One region of the Blautia faecis genome, then DNA from elsewhere that is predicted to be linked to it. Evidence: riboswitches for the same ligand, from Rfam matches in the RefSeq annotation. Region 1 holds a riboswitch; the other holds the start of a gene.

Region 1 (7,545 bases):
AGGAAACTGGAAAAAATGATTGCCAAAGGGTATATTCGAAATATTCAGATAGACAGAGAAGAAAATTATATATTGATTACTGCACCAAACAGACGTGTGAATGAGAAGATTTATATTACAGTTACCTGTCCCAGCTGCGGTGCAAAGAATCAGATAATAAAAGGCCGCCTGTGCAACTGTGAATATTGCGGACAGCGTCTCACTTCCTGACAGCAGATGCGAATTATTACACAAGGGGCTGCCTGTTTTCCGGCAGCCCCAATGTTAGATTGTCACTTGTTAAGTTGGTTGAACCGCTGTATACGGAACCGTACGGTGGCGTGATAGCACGGATTACGAATGCGGTCGGCAGCTGTGGGAGTGCTATAGGCGCGGAACAGCTGACTTTCATATGTGATGTAGCCGGTAGGCGACATGTTCGTTTAGCGGCAAAGAAGAATATTTAAAAGCTGTGAAATTGTCTGATTTAGTACAGGATGCCTGAGGTAAGGGGCAATCTGGTTCATAGGAGCCAGCACAAAGTCACGATTCTGCATATCCGGATGGGGGATGTGAAGATCTGCAGTATCAATGATTTCCTGATCATAAAAGAGAATATCCAGATCCAGAGTACGAGGACCCCAGTGAATAATACGTTCCCGGTTTGCCTCCTGTTCCAGCTGATGAAGACGTTCCAGCAATTCTTCCGGTGAAAGAAGGGTACGCATTTTCAAAACTCCATTCAGAAATTCATCCTGATCGGTAACACCATAAGGTTCTGTTACAAGATAATCAGAAACGGCCTCTATCCGGCATCCTTTTGTTTTTTTCAAACCACGTATCCCATTGTCGATGAACAGCTTTTTATCTCCCATATTAGAGCCAAAAGCAATGTATGCAGTATGCCATTTTCTTGTGATTTCCACAGATACGGTTTTCAGTGGAAGACCAACAGGAGCCCAGGGCTTTTCAATTTTCAGTGTGATCTGTTCCAGATCGGAAAGAGAGTCGAGCAGCATCTCTGCAAGATTTTCTGCAAGTGCTTCCAGAAGCTTAAAAGTATGTTTTCTGGTGAAATCTGTAATCATGTGGCTGACTTCTCCGTAATTGATAGAAGCAGACAGATCATCCGTTAACCCGGCCTGACGTGTGTGGGTAAAGAGGGTGGCAGAAATAACAAATTTTTGTCCAAGTACATTTTCTTCCGGATAGACACCATGGTTGGCAAAAATTTCCAGTTCTTTAATTTCTATTTTATCAAATCTGGTTTCATCCATAACAGTTGTTCCTTTCTGTTGGCTATTTACAATTTTGAGGAATTTGAACGCAGTCGCTTCGCGACTGCGTTCATGAGCAAGTAGCAAAGCGGATTGCGAATGTCCTCTTTACTCTCAATTACAACCCAAAATTGCTTCTGTCATCTGGATCACGCGTCTGTTTTCCTTGACATCATGAACACGCACAAAAGAACAGCCCTTCATCACACCAATTACACTGGTAGCCAGTGTTCCCTCTACACGCTGGTCTACAGGCAGATCAAGTGCCAGTCCGATCATCGACTTGCGTGAGGTGCCAAGAAGAACCGGAAAGCCCAGATTCTTAAAAAGCTCCAGATGATTCATAGTTTCCAGATTCATCTCAAATGTTTTTCCAAATCCAACCCCTGGATCGAGAATGATTTTCTCATCTTTGATTCCTGCTTTTCTTGCAAGATTGACACATTCCTGTGTCTCAGAAAGCATATCAATGAGAAAATTGTTATATTCTGTATTGGACTTATTGTGCATGAGACAGCATGCAGCATCATATTTGGCAATTACAGCGCCCATTTCAGAATCATATTTTAATCCCCAGATATCGTTGACCAGATCTGCACCGGCCTGAATCGCACTTTCTGCCACGCTGCTTTTGAAGGTATCTACAGAAATGGGAATGTCAAAACGTTTTCTGACCGCTTCGATAACGGGCAAAACTCTCTGAGCTTCTTCCTCTGCACTGACCGGCGTGTGTCCGGGACGCGTAGACTCCCCGCCAATATCGATAATATCCGCACCATCCGCGATCATGGCTTCTGTATGCCGCAAAGCTTCATCTAAATGATTCCATTTCCCGCCATCGGAAAAAGAATCAGGAGTAATATTTAAAATTCCCATTATATAAGTGTGATTTTGTGTATCAAAAAAACGATTTCCAATTTTCATAAATAGAAACCATCCTTTCTGTTAGATTTTTTAGAAGGCTTAATATTCAATTGTCAGATTTTTTTTCTCAGAAGGCCAGTAACATTCTGAAGCTGCTGAACAGGAAAAACAATTTCTGGACTTTTTATCAGCCTTATATAGCAGCATAGCCAACACATTATCAGATCCATCCGTCCTGTGCTGACTGATCGCAGATAATATTTCCTCTTTTTCCTGCTCTGTAAAATGCAGATCTGCCAGAATCTTTCCGGCTATTTCAGCTCCTGCAATGTCATGAGAAATACCCGACAGATATTGCTGCGCACGGCCAATGTCATGAAGAAGAGCAGTGGCATAAATGATTTCTCTGGACAGATTAAGCTTGTTTTCCAGAGAATAAATATACATCAGCCTGGCAACATCCAGAAAGTGTTCCGGCGTATGTCTGCAGAAAATACGATCTTTTTCAAGCTCCTGTATTTTCTTACAGTGCTTTTGATAAAGGGGATGCCGCCAGATTAAAGAAATACGGTTTGTTTCAGAAAAAGAACTGCTCATTTTCCGACCATGGAAAGGAACATTTTCTGCAGCTCCTTATCTTCTTTGAAGGCTCCGCGGGTTACAGTCGTAATTGTTTTGCTTCCTGGCTTTTTAACGCCTCGCATGGTCATGCAGGTGTGTTCTGCTTCCAGCATAACCATAATTCCCTTCGGAGAGAGGGCACGCTCCAGAGCGTCCGCAATCTGTACTGTGAGGCGTTCCTGGATCTGCGGTCTTCTGGCATAAACCTCTACCGTACGTGCCAGCTTGCTTAATCCTGTGACTTTTCCATCGGGAATATAAGCCAGGTGCGCCTTACCATAAAAAGGCATCAGATGATGCTCGCACATAGAGTAAAAAGTAATATCTTTTTCCAATACGATCTCATTATTTTCTACTGGAAACTGCTTCAGTAAATGGGGATCTGCTTCCTGATCGAGACCACCGTAAATTTCCTCGCACATACGTGCAATTCTGTCGGGAGTATCAATCAGTCCCTCCCGGGTAATATCCTCACCGATTCCTTCCAGAAGCAGGCGGATGGCCTGTTCTACTTTTTGTTTGTCAACCATTAAAAATAACCTCCTTTGTATTTGATTGCGGAGACTATCCTTTTTTGATAAAACCGGGGAAGGATTTTCGAATTCGAATATCTGCCTGCTTAATACGCAAAAAAGGATATCTCCAATTGTGATAGAATGTATGTCGAAAACATTCCCTTGAGTCTGTTAAAAAACGTTTCCACAAATCGCAACGTGCGTCTTGTAGAAAATCCCTTTCAGGCAGGCTCTGACACAATATGAGATATCCCTCTTATAGTGCTTGCAACGGGTGCGGATAATATACCGTAAGACGTGCTTTTCGTTTCAGTGACAACTCCCCATTCACCGAACACTTGACGCATAAAATCCTATTTTGCATATCATTCATTTCGAAAGTTAGTATATCACGTCTTTTGGGAATAGAAAAGTGTTTTTTCTTAAACAGGTTGCGAAAAGGTAACGTGGATATTATAATAGGAATAGACAAAATTCACTGGAAGGAGTCAGTTTTATGACAGTTAAAGAACGAATCACCGCACTTCGGGAAGTAATGGCAGAGAAGAAAATAGATGCTTATCTTGTTCCCACAGATGATTTTCATGCATCTGAATATGTAGGAGAATACTTTAAGTGCAGAAAATATATTACAGGTTTTACCGGATCTGCCGGCAGAGCAGTCATCATGCAGGATATGGCTGGATTGTGGACAGATGGAAGATATTTCATCCAGGCGGCCGCACAGCTGGAGGGAACGGGTGTAGAGCTTTTTAAAATGGGAGAACCAGATGTTCCCACTGTGCACCAGTTTCTGGAAGAAAAATTAGGCGAGGGAATGTGCCTTGGTTTTGACGGAAGAACCGTCAGCGCCGAAGAAGCAGATGAACTGGCCGAACTTCTTGCAAAAAAAGGAGCCACTCTTCAGACGGATTCTGATCTGGTAGGAGAAATCTGGGAAGATCGTCCGGCACTTTCCTGCGAACCGGTTATGGAACTGGATGTAAAATGGGCAGGCGAATCCCGTGCTGACAAATGTGGAAGAATCCGTAAATCAATGGAAGAGAAAGGTGCAGATGGATTTGTACTGACTTCTCTGGATGACATTGCATGGCTGCTGAATATTCGTGGCGGCGATGTACATTGCTGTCCGGTTGTTCTCTCTTATTTGGTCATGACCAAAACAGAAATCAGGCTGTTTGCAAATGAAAAAGCATTTTCGGCTTCAATTCTGGACGCATTATCTAAGGATGGCGTAACCATTTTGCCCTATGACAGCATTTATGAATATGTAAAAACATTTGAGAAAGACATGACAGTTCTTCTTTGTAAAAAGAAAGCCAACTGTCGTCTGGTAAACAGTATTCCGAAGGAAGTAACGATTCTGGATGAAGCCAACCTGACTTTTCTTCCAAAATCAATTAAAAATCCAGTAGAAGTAGAAAATGAACGTATCGCTCATATCAAAGACGGAGTTGCGCTTACCAAATTCATCTGCTGGCTAAAGAAAAATGTTGGCAAAATTCCAATAACAGAGTTAAGTGCAGGAGAGAAGCTGTACAGCTTCCGTGCCCAGCAGGAGAACTTTATCGACAACAGCTTTGACCCCATTATTTCTTATGGCATTCATGCTGCAATCAACCATTATTCTGCAACACCAGAGACAGATATTGCCATTGAGCCTGGCAATTTCCTTCTGGCAGATACAGGCGGACACTATTACGAAGGTACTACAGATACCACCCGCACAATTGTTATGGGCTCTGTGAATGACGAGCAGAAGAAATATTTTACCGCTGTTTTACGTGGCATGCTGAACCTTGGAAATGCCAAATTCCGTTATGGCTGTACTGGTGTAAATCTGGATTATCTGGCGCGTGGTCCGTTATGGGAAATGGGACAGGATTTTAATCATGGAACAGGACATGGAGTTGGTTATCTTCTGAATGTTCATGAAGGACCAAACAGCTTCCGCTGGAGAATTATTCAGGGAGATAATGCAGTACTGGAAGAGGGTATGATCACATCAGATGAGCCTGGATACTATGTGGAAAACCAATATGGAATCCGCCACGAAAACCTGCTTGTATGCAAAAAAGCAGAGAAAACCTCATTTGGCCAGTTTATGTGCTTTGAACATCTGACTATGGTACCGTTTGATCTGGATGCTGTTGTTCCCGAGCTGATGACTGTGCAGGAACGGGCACTTCTTAATAATTATCATGCACAGGTATATAAAAAGATTTCTCCATATCTGGAAGAAGAGGAAAAAGAATGGCTGAAAGAAGCTACACGCGAAATCTGAAGCTAATCATTTAAAACAGTAAACAGGGGCATGTATAAAACTGATATGCATCGCCCTTGTTTTATATTTTACAGAAAAAGCAGTGCCTGCGGGAAGGAGAATAAATGACAATAACTACTTTATGCTATATCGAAAACGATGGCAAATATTTGATGCTTCACAGAGTAAAAAAGCAAAATGACATAAATAAAGGCAAATGGATCGGTGTAGGTGGACATACAGAAGATCAGGAATCCCCTGAAGAATGTCTTCTGCGTGAAGTAAAAGAAGAAACAGGACTCACACTTACTTCCTACAAATTTCGTGGCCTGGTAACCTTTATAAACAGCGAATGTGAATCTGAGCTTATGTGTGTATTTACAGCCGATGGATATACCGGGGAACTGATTGAATGCAATGAAGGCGAACTATGCTGGGTTGATAAGAAAATAGTGCCAGAGCTTCCTACATGGGAAGGTGATAAAGTTTTTCTGAACCTGCTTCTTTCAGAGGAAAAACTTTTTTTCTCTGTTAAACTACAATATGAGGGAGAGCTGCTTGTAAATACGGAAATTCGCTTATACTAAATGAAAATTAATATAACAGAAAGAAGAAACAAATATGTTAAAATAAAACAAAAACTTGCAGAAAACCTTTGCTAAAAGGACTTTATCGACCGTACAAGGAGGTTATACATGAATAAAATAAAACTTTTTGCTGGGGCACTGACGTTCATGACAACCATGGCTCCTCCAATCCATGCATATGCTGCCACAGCCAGTCACGCAGAATTAAATGCAGCTGAAAAGAACATTGATCTTGATAAATCAGTTAATCTGCAGAATTCTATTAACCTTACAGATGAAATAGCCAAAGAAAATCAGGATTCCAATATAATGTTCAGCCCCACAAGCCTTAACTTCGCCCTTGGCATGATTGCAGAAGGTGCCAAGGGCGAAACGAAAAACGCATTAAATGAATATTTAGGAACCGATGATTTTGCAGCATATGCCAGAAAGTATATGAATGTAATTAAAAGCTATAATACAGAAGATGAAAATTATGGTTATACATCGAAATTAAAAATTGCAGATGCTTTATGGGTAAATCGGGGACTGACTCTGCAGGACCAATTTCAAAAAAATGCAGAAGATAATTTTGAAGCAGAGGCGGAAATTCTTGATTTTTCTGATAAAGAAAACACATGCAATACTATTAATGCATGGTGCAATGAAAATACAGATGGGCTGATTCCGGAAATTATGAAACCTGATATGCTTAATGAAAACAGTGAATTGTGTCTCACCAATTCATTGTATTTTGAATCCGGATGGTCCCAGGATCCATGGGATGTTTCTGATGAAAAAGAAAAATTCGGCGATAACGAAGAAACAAAGTACATGACAAGCATCGGTGATAATTACTATGAAAATGACGCGGCAATAGCATTTGAAAAATACTATGCAAATAATCTGAGCTTCATTGGAATTTTGCCGAAAGCAGAAGGAGATTTTACTCTTGATGAGCTGGATATTGAAGGTCTTCTGAAATCAGAACCGGAATACGATGAAGTTAACTGTAAAATGCCTAAGTTGAATTTTGAAACAACCGCTGAGTTAAGTGATATCCTCAGTAGAATAGGACTTGAGAATGTTTTTTCGGACGATGCTGATTTTTCAGGCATTGCAGATAAAGCGGTCCATGTCAGTTCTGTTTTACAGAAAACAAAGCTGGAACTAGACGAAAATGGAACTAAAGCTGCCGCTGTGACTGCAGTAACAATGGAGTGCATGTCTGCAATGGATACGGATCCGATTATAAAAGATGTTGAGCTGACACGGCCATTTGCATTTCTGATCTACGACAGTGCAAATGAGGAAGTGCTGTTTATGGGAAAAGTTCTAACGGTACAGTGACAGAAATTCTTCCATTATGAAAATAATTTAATTAAAAAATGAAAGAAAATATATTTGATGTATATTATAGCGTACTTGTTATGATAGGACTTTTCAGATTGAGTTTTTTA
Region 2 (7,545 bases), on a different contig from region 1:
ATTCCTCCTACGCATCCTCCTGTATTGGCACACTTTTGCGGTCGGATTACAAGAAATCTTAGTATCGACCGTTTAAGGAAAAAGTTTGCAGGCAAGCGCCCGGATGTTCATATGGCAGATGTTATAGAGGAAATGGATCAGCTAAATGTAACTTATACCGTGGAAGAACAGCTGGCGGAAAAAGAACTGATGGAAACCATAAATCGTTTTTTGGAAGAAATGTCTCCAAAGGACAGAAATATTTTTGTACGAAGATACTGGTTTTTAGATCCTGTTTCTGCAATATCCAAAAAGCATCATATGTCAGCGGGAAGCGTGAAAATGAATTTATACAGAAACCGGAAAAAGCTGTTGAAACTGTTGGAAAAAGAAGGAGGACGCATATGAAAAAATTTGATTTTTCAAAAGAATTTGGTAATATTGATCCGAAATATATAGAGGAAGCAGAGCGGGAATGGAGTGAAAAAAAGGAAAACCGGAGGCCAAAAGGGTGGAGCAAAGCAGCAGCTGCCTGCGTGATCGTCACCTTGGGTTCTGTTATCTTTTCTAATCCACATATCCAGGCTGCAATAAAAAATATTACATTGTCCATAGGAGAAACCCTTGGTTTCCCCAAAAGCATTGAATCTTATACGGAAGTGTTGAATACCTCTAAAGAAGACAAAGGAATTACTGTAACATTAAAAGAAGTTGTTTTGGATAATGGGGTTCTGTTAACAAAGGTGCATGCAGAAAAAAAATCTTCCGGGCAAAAGGGCACGGATGATGGTCAGGATGCCTGGACCTTTGCCAATACACAGCTTGACATTGATTATCAGAAAACTACAATAAATGGACAGAAAATTGAAGAATACGAAAGCGGACACTATCTGCCGTATTCGGATGAGGATTTACTAAATATTGGACTGGATGAAAATGTCTATGATGCTGTTCTGGAATCCCGCTTTTCCCTTGGTGGGGATCTGGGAGAAAATCCGGAAGTACATTTGGTACTTGGTGCCTATCAAAATGAAAATCTTGGCGAAGATTATTTTGCAGAGTTTGAGTTTGATTTTTCTATTCCCCATGCGGAGCTTATGAAACAGACAGTTCATAAAAAGCTGGAAGATGTTTCTGTTAAAACAGAAGAAGGAACCGTAAAATTAACAGACTTTTCCATGAATAAACTGCAAAGTATAATTACGGCAGAAATTCCGGAAGAACTTGAGGAAAAGCTGTATAATGGTAATGAGATGATGCTTATGGGGACAGACAGTAAAGGAAATCAGGTACAGTATGAACTGCGCAGTAATTCAGCAGATGGTAAATCTCAATGGAGTTTTAAAACCAGTTTCTGGGGCATGTATCAGCTGGATTCTGACGGTCCGGTTCTTTTACTTCCGGATATTGACAGCGATTATCTGGAATTACAGCTTTATACCAGAGAGCCTTATATGGCTGCTGCAGACACTGTCTGGGTTGATGACGATTTTGTAGAAATTGGTGAGACTACAGAAGAAGTAGAAGAAGTTCCAGAGGATACTTTGGAGGGAGAGAATCCGTCAGATGCAGAGGAGCCGGTTGAAACTCAAATTATCGGAGGGGCAGATGCTCCCACAGAAGTAAGGCTTCAAGACGATACAGACCAGAAAGAAAATACCGACGCAGCAGATAAAACGGATGAAGATTATGGAACCGAAGAAAGCGCATATGATGGAACTACAGGTGAAATCACTGCAGAATCTGACTGGACACCTGTCGGTGAAAAAATAAGGATTCAGATTAAGTAGAGAAACGTGAATCTTCTTAAAAAATACCATGTCAAAGAAGCTTTGCATACCTGTTTTTTTCACTGTAAAAGGTAAATTGCTTTTCATTTGGCAGAATTTTTTATATAATCCAAGTGAGAAGCAAAACCGATAGGAAGAACAGGAGCAGAGCAAATATGAACATTGGAACGCAGATATTAAAAATACGAAAAGAAAAGGCGCTGACCCAGGAGGGATTTGGAAAAATATTTCATGTTACCAGACAGACTGTGTCTAATTGGGAGAATGAAAAGAGCTTCACGTTCATGGAAAAACAAATTCGTGCGATTTGACCAGATTTTGGGGAAAGCTGTTGTAAGATACTATCCTTCTTTTAAGTGGTTAGGATAATAAGAAACGCGAATATCAGTGGCTTATTTAGTACTGGAATATTCGCGTTTTTTATTTGATATCGCAAAGTTTTTATATTTTCAAATATATGTAATCAGTTGGCAGCCGGTTTTCTAAAAAGATTAAAAATTCCTGTCTGCTCAATCAATCTTGTGATGGTAAAGAAGATAAAGGAATCGATTGGCCACATGATCAAGTTCTTTACAGTACGCATTGGGAGGATTGCAAGGAATCCTTTTCCGTAGAGCATGTCCAGCCATAAGGTATTTAACAGAACATTTACAATCAGAACGACAACCAGTTTTGCAATCAGCACGCGACGGAAAGTGAGCTTATGTTTGTAGTAAAAACATCCATAAATAAATGCCGCGAGCATTGCGTTAAAGGTGAACCCAAAGAAAAATGGACCATCAGGGCGGATAAAGAATTTCACAATATCCAGCACACCGGCAAACAGACATCCGGTAATGGGTCCAAACAAATAATCAGCAATCTGGTTTGGGATACCGGAAAATCCAATTTTTACATAGGGACCGATATTGATAGAAGCAACTGAATTTAAAATCAGTGCCAGGGCAGCAAGCATTGCACAGACTGCCAGTGTAGAAGTGGTTTTCAGCTCTTTGGCTGAGGTGAGAAACATGTTCTTTGTTTTCTCCATAAAAAAATTACCTCCTTTTCTTTTTTCGCTCACAATAGGAGATAATTTATGGATTCATATTTATCTTCTGTTGCAGCGAGAAGCAATCCACGAACCGCAAGATTTCTCTTTTCGTCCTCCGGCAACTCTCCATCCGGAAGGCACTTTACGCTCATGAATTTACTCTGCATTACTTTACATGGGGCAGTATATAGCAAATTATTGGAAAAAGCAAGAAAAAAATATATAAAAATATAAGTTTTTGCAATTAAGAAAACAGACAAGAAATCGTGGCATTTTCTCCATATTTTCTAAAACTTTGTCCATATGTTTTTACAAAAATCAGACTATAATAAAAGAAAAAACCGTTCAGGAGGAATCATTATGGCAATTTTAGTTACAGGTGGTGCTGGTTATATTGGAAGCCACACGGTAGTGGAGCTTCAGAATGCAGGATATGATGTTGTGGTACTGGACAATTTAAGCAATGCAAGTGAAAAAGCACTGGACAGAGTATCAAAAATCACAGGAAAACCAGTGAAGTTTTATAAGGCAGACATTCTGGACAGAGATGCTTTAAATGATATTTTTGACAAGGAAACTATTGAGTCCTGCATCCATTTTGCAGGTTTGAAGGCAGTTGGAGAATCTGTGGTTAAGCCCTGGGAGTATTATGAAAATAACATAGCAGGCACTTTAACCCTGGTTGATGTAATGAGAAAACATAATGTGAAAAATATTATTTTCTCTTCCTCAGCAACTGTATATGGAGATCCGGCACAGATTCCGATTACAGAAGAATGCCCAAAGGGACAGTGTACGAATCCGTATGGCTGGACAAAATCCATGCTGGAACAAGTGCTTACCGATATCCAGAAAGCAGATCCAGAATGGAATGTTATGCTTCTTCGTTACTTTAATCCAATTGGCGCACATAAGAGTGGAACAATTGGAGAGAACCCAAATGGCATTCCCAATAACCTTATGCCATATATTACACAGGTAGCAGTTGGTAAGCTGAAGGAACTTGGTGTATTTGGAAATGATTATGATACTCCGGATGGAACTGGTGTAAGAGACTATATTCATGTTGTGGATCTGGCAAAGGGGCATGTAAAAGCGCTTAAGAAAATCGGGGAAAATCCTGGGCTTGCGATTTACAATCTGGGAACCGGAAAGGGCTATAGTGTTCTTGATATTGTAAAGAATTTTGAAGCTGCAACTGGTGTGAAAATTCCATATGTGATCAAACCTCGCCGAGCCGGAGATATTGCAACTTGTTATTGTGATGCATCTAAGGCAGAAAAAGAGCTTGGCTGGAAAGCAGAGAACGGTATCCGTGAGATGTGTGAAGATTCCTGGAGATGGCAGTCTAATAATCCGCAGGGATATGAAGAATAGGATGTATATTTAAAATAAGAGAGCTGTAAGATGCAGCCCTCTTATTTTTTTGAATAATTGACCTTATGTTATAAATGAACGCATTTTTTATCCTGAAATGTTCTATTTTTTAAAATTCTACAATTTTGTGCATGTTTTGTTAAATGTTGTTTATGTAATTTTGGGAAAGATAAAGATATAATTATATTCGGATTAAGGAAGTACGAAAATAAACCTGAAAAAACAGGAGAAAGAGAAGGAAAACATGGAAGAAAAAAGATATTTGAAATGGTACAACAAAGTCGGATACGGTTCCGGAGATGTGGCTGGAAATGTGGTATATGCATTCCTTTCCACCTTCGTAATGCTCTATCTGACCAATACTGTTGGATTGAACCCGGGTATTGTAGGAACATTGATTGCAGTATCAAAACTGTTTGATGGAGTGACCGATATTTTCTTCGGCTCTATGATTGATAAGACAAAAACAAAAATGGGAAAAGCAAAACCCTGGATGCTGTATGGTTATATCGGCTGTGCAGTTACTTTGATCGGTGTATTTGCAATTCCGGAAAGTCTTGGACAGACAGCGCAGTATGCATGGTTCTTTATTGCATATTCCCTGTTAAATGCAGTGTTCTATACAGCAAATAACATTGCATATTCAGCTCTTACAGCTCTGATTACCAAAAACAGCAAAGAACGTGTAGAAATGGGATCTTACCGTTTTATCTTTGCATTTTCTACCAGTCTTTTGATCCAGTCTGTTACTATCAAGTTTGTTGAGATTATGGGAGGGGGAGCTGCTGGATGGAGAATTGTAGCAATCATTTATGCCATCATTGGACTTATTATAAATACAGTTTCTGCATTATCTGTAAAAGAGCTTCCAGAAGAAGTCTTAAACGAAGATGCATCAAGCGCAGTAGATGAAAAATATAGCCTTATTGAAGCTGCAAAACTGTTATTTTCCAACAGATTTTATATTATGATCTGCGTAACCTACATTCTGCAGCAGATTTATTCCGCAATGCTCAGTATGGGTATTTATTACATGATGTATGTATTGAAAAACGAGGATCTGTTCCCGGTATTTTCCTGGGCAATCAATATCCCGTTAATCATTGCACTGGTTATTACACCATCTTTAGTAGCAAAATGGAAAGGGTTATATAAGCTGAATCTGGTTGGATATACCATTGGAACCATTGGACGTGCCCTTGTAGTAGTTGCTGCTTATATGGGAAGCGTACCGCTTATGATTGCCTTTACAGCCGTTGCTGCATTTGGTATGGGACCATGGCAGGGTGATATGAATGCGGTGATTGCTAACTGTTCAGAGTATACTTATCTGACAAAGCATAAACGTGTAGACGGAACCATGTATTCCTGTACTTCCCTTGGTGTGAAACTTGGAGGAGGACTTGGAACTGCGATTACAGGCTGGCTTCTGGAATTCAGCCACTTTAACAGTTCACTTGCTGTACAGCCGGATTCCTGCCTTAGCATGCTTCATACTATGTATCTGTGGATTCCAGTTGTGATTTGTGTAATCATTACTTTTATTATGTCACAGATGAATGTAGAAAAGGCAAATGAAGAATTAAAGAACAGTAAAATGCTGAAAGCAAAATAATCATTAAGATAACGAAATATAGCAATGGGATGTAACAATAAAAATGTCTAGAGGATGATTATGAACTATAGCGGCTTAAAAGAAGACAAAAGATTAATTGAAGCAGTACCGACCGCAAGACAGATTGCATATGAAAGCATGGAATTTTTCTGTTTCATTCATTTTACAGTAAATACCTTTACCGGAAGAGAATGGGGCGATGGAACAGAGCCGGAATCTATTTTTAATCCGACAGAGCTGGATGCAAAACAGTGGGCGAAAACAGCCGCAGAGGGCGGTATGAAGGGACTGATCCTTACCTGCAAACATCACGACGGATTCTGCCTGTGGCCATCAAAATACACCGAACACAGTATCAAAAACTCTCCATATAAAAATGGAAAGGGTGATATTGTAAGAGAAACAATGGAGGCTTGCAGAGAATATGGCCTGAAATTTGGTGTTTATCTTTCTCCTTGGGACAGAAACAATGAATCCTATGGAAAAGGAAAAGAGTATGATGACTATTATGTGAATCAGCTTACAGAGCTTCTGACAGAGTATGGTGATATTTTTGTAGTATGGTTGGACGGTGCCTGTGGGGAAGGCGCAAACGGAAAGGTACAGAAATATGACTGGCAAAGATACTACCAGGTAGTTCGCAAGCTGCAGCCAAATGCTGTGATCTCTATTTCTGGTCCTGATATCCGTTGGTGTGGAAATGAAGCTGGTGAGGTACGCCCAAGTGAATGGAGCGTGGTAGCAGCAGATATGAAAGATCCGGCTCTGACCGCAGAGTTAAGCCAGCAGGAGGATAATGAAGAGTTCCGTGAAAGACCATTGGATGAAACACAGTCTGATCTGGGAAGCAGGGAACGTCTTGCGAAGGAAGAACGACTTGCCTGGTATCCGGCTGAAACAGATGTCTCCATCAGACCGGGCTGGTTCTATCACGAAGAAGAGGATGATAAGGTACGTTCTTTTGAGAATCTGAAGGATATTTACTTAAAATCAGTTGGTGGAAATACTACACTTCTGTTAAACATCCCTCCGATGAAAAACGGAAAGATCCATCCAACGGATATTCAGAACCTGAAGCAGTTAGGTGACTTTATCAAAGAAAGCTTTTCCAATAATTTAGTGGAAGAAGCTGGTATTACAACCATTCCACCACTTGACTGTCGGGAGATGTCCCCAGAAGTTCTTAGAACCGATGATTATGAGACTTATTTCCTGAATGAGGCTGGAACCAATAAACTGGTTATCAAAATCAAATGGATTGAAAGAAAAAAACTACATTATCTTATTCTGAAAGAAGCAATTCCGCTTAGCCAGAGAGTTGAGGCATTTAATGTCTGCTATGAAGAAAACGGCAGCATAAAAAAATGCTATGAAGGAACAACTATCGGATATAAGAGAATCGTCGATTTGAAGGGAATCCATACAGATAGTCTGGCAATCGTAATTGAAGATTCCAGAGTTGCACCTGCGATGGCATTTGTGGGAGTATATTAAAATAGAAGAATAAGAAGTACATATGACTAGGGGAGAGCGTATGTAGAATATTAGTAATAAAAATAAATCAATTAAAAGCCCAGGCAGTTTTTGAACCTGGGCTTTCGTATACAGATCATTTCTTTTCTGGTTCAGTCATCTGATTCTCTTCATTTTGCCGCAGTTGTTTCCGAAACTGTGACGGCGAAGCGCCAAACTGTTTCCGGAAAAAGCGGCTGAAATATAATGGATTTTCATATCCGACCAGATTGGAAATT

What was found. A riboswitch is a leader RNA that binds a small molecule or an ion and turns the genes downstream of it on or off. The one in region 1 is predicted to bind tetrahydrofolate.
Region 2: linked by a shared signal. The riboswitch ahead of PGQ38_RS16815 (folate family ECF transporter S component) and the one ahead of folE (GTP cyclohydrolase I FolE) in region 1 are both predicted to bind tetrahydrofolate.

Annotation. Positions count from the first base shown of each region.
Region 1 covers NZ_JAQDKY010000033.1:77-7,621, reverse strand. Annotated here, with positions in the region: gene PGQ38_RS14165 (hypothetical protein) at 1-210, shown strand, start outside; gene folK (2-amino-4-hydroxy-6-hydroxymethyldihydropteridine diphosphokinase) at 423-1,256, opposite strand; gene folP (dihydropteroate synthase) at 1,371-2,180, opposite strand; gene PGQ38_RS14150 (HD domain-containing protein) at 2,220-2,717, opposite strand; gene folE (GTP cyclohydrolase I FolE) at 2,714-3,271, opposite strand; THF riboswitch at 3,523-3,619, opposite strand; gene PGQ38_RS14140 (aminopeptidase P family protein) at 3,753-5,540, shown strand; gene PGQ38_RS14135 (NUDIX hydrolase) at 5,645-6,106, shown strand; gene PGQ38_RS14130 (serpin family protein) at 6,215-7,435, shown strand.
Region 2 covers NZ_JAQDKY010000047.1:10,108-17,652, forward strand. Annotated here, with positions in the region: gene PGQ38_RS16800 (RNA polymerase sigma factor) at 1-387, shown strand, start outside; gene PGQ38_RS16805 (DUF4179 domain-containing protein) at 384-1,769, shown strand; gene PGQ38_RS16810 (helix-turn-helix transcriptional regulator) at 1,925-2,080, shown strand; gene PGQ38_RS16815 (folate family ECF transporter S component) at 2,233-2,799, opposite strand; THF riboswitch at 2,871-2,968, opposite strand; gene galE (UDP-glucose 4-epimerase GalE) at 3,163-4,179, shown strand; gene PGQ38_RS16825 (MFS transporter) at 4,424-5,794, shown strand; gene PGQ38_RS16830 (alpha-L-fucosidase) at 5,855-7,288, shown strand; gene PGQ38_RS16835 (helix-turn-helix domain-containing protein) at 7,404-7,545, opposite strand, start outside.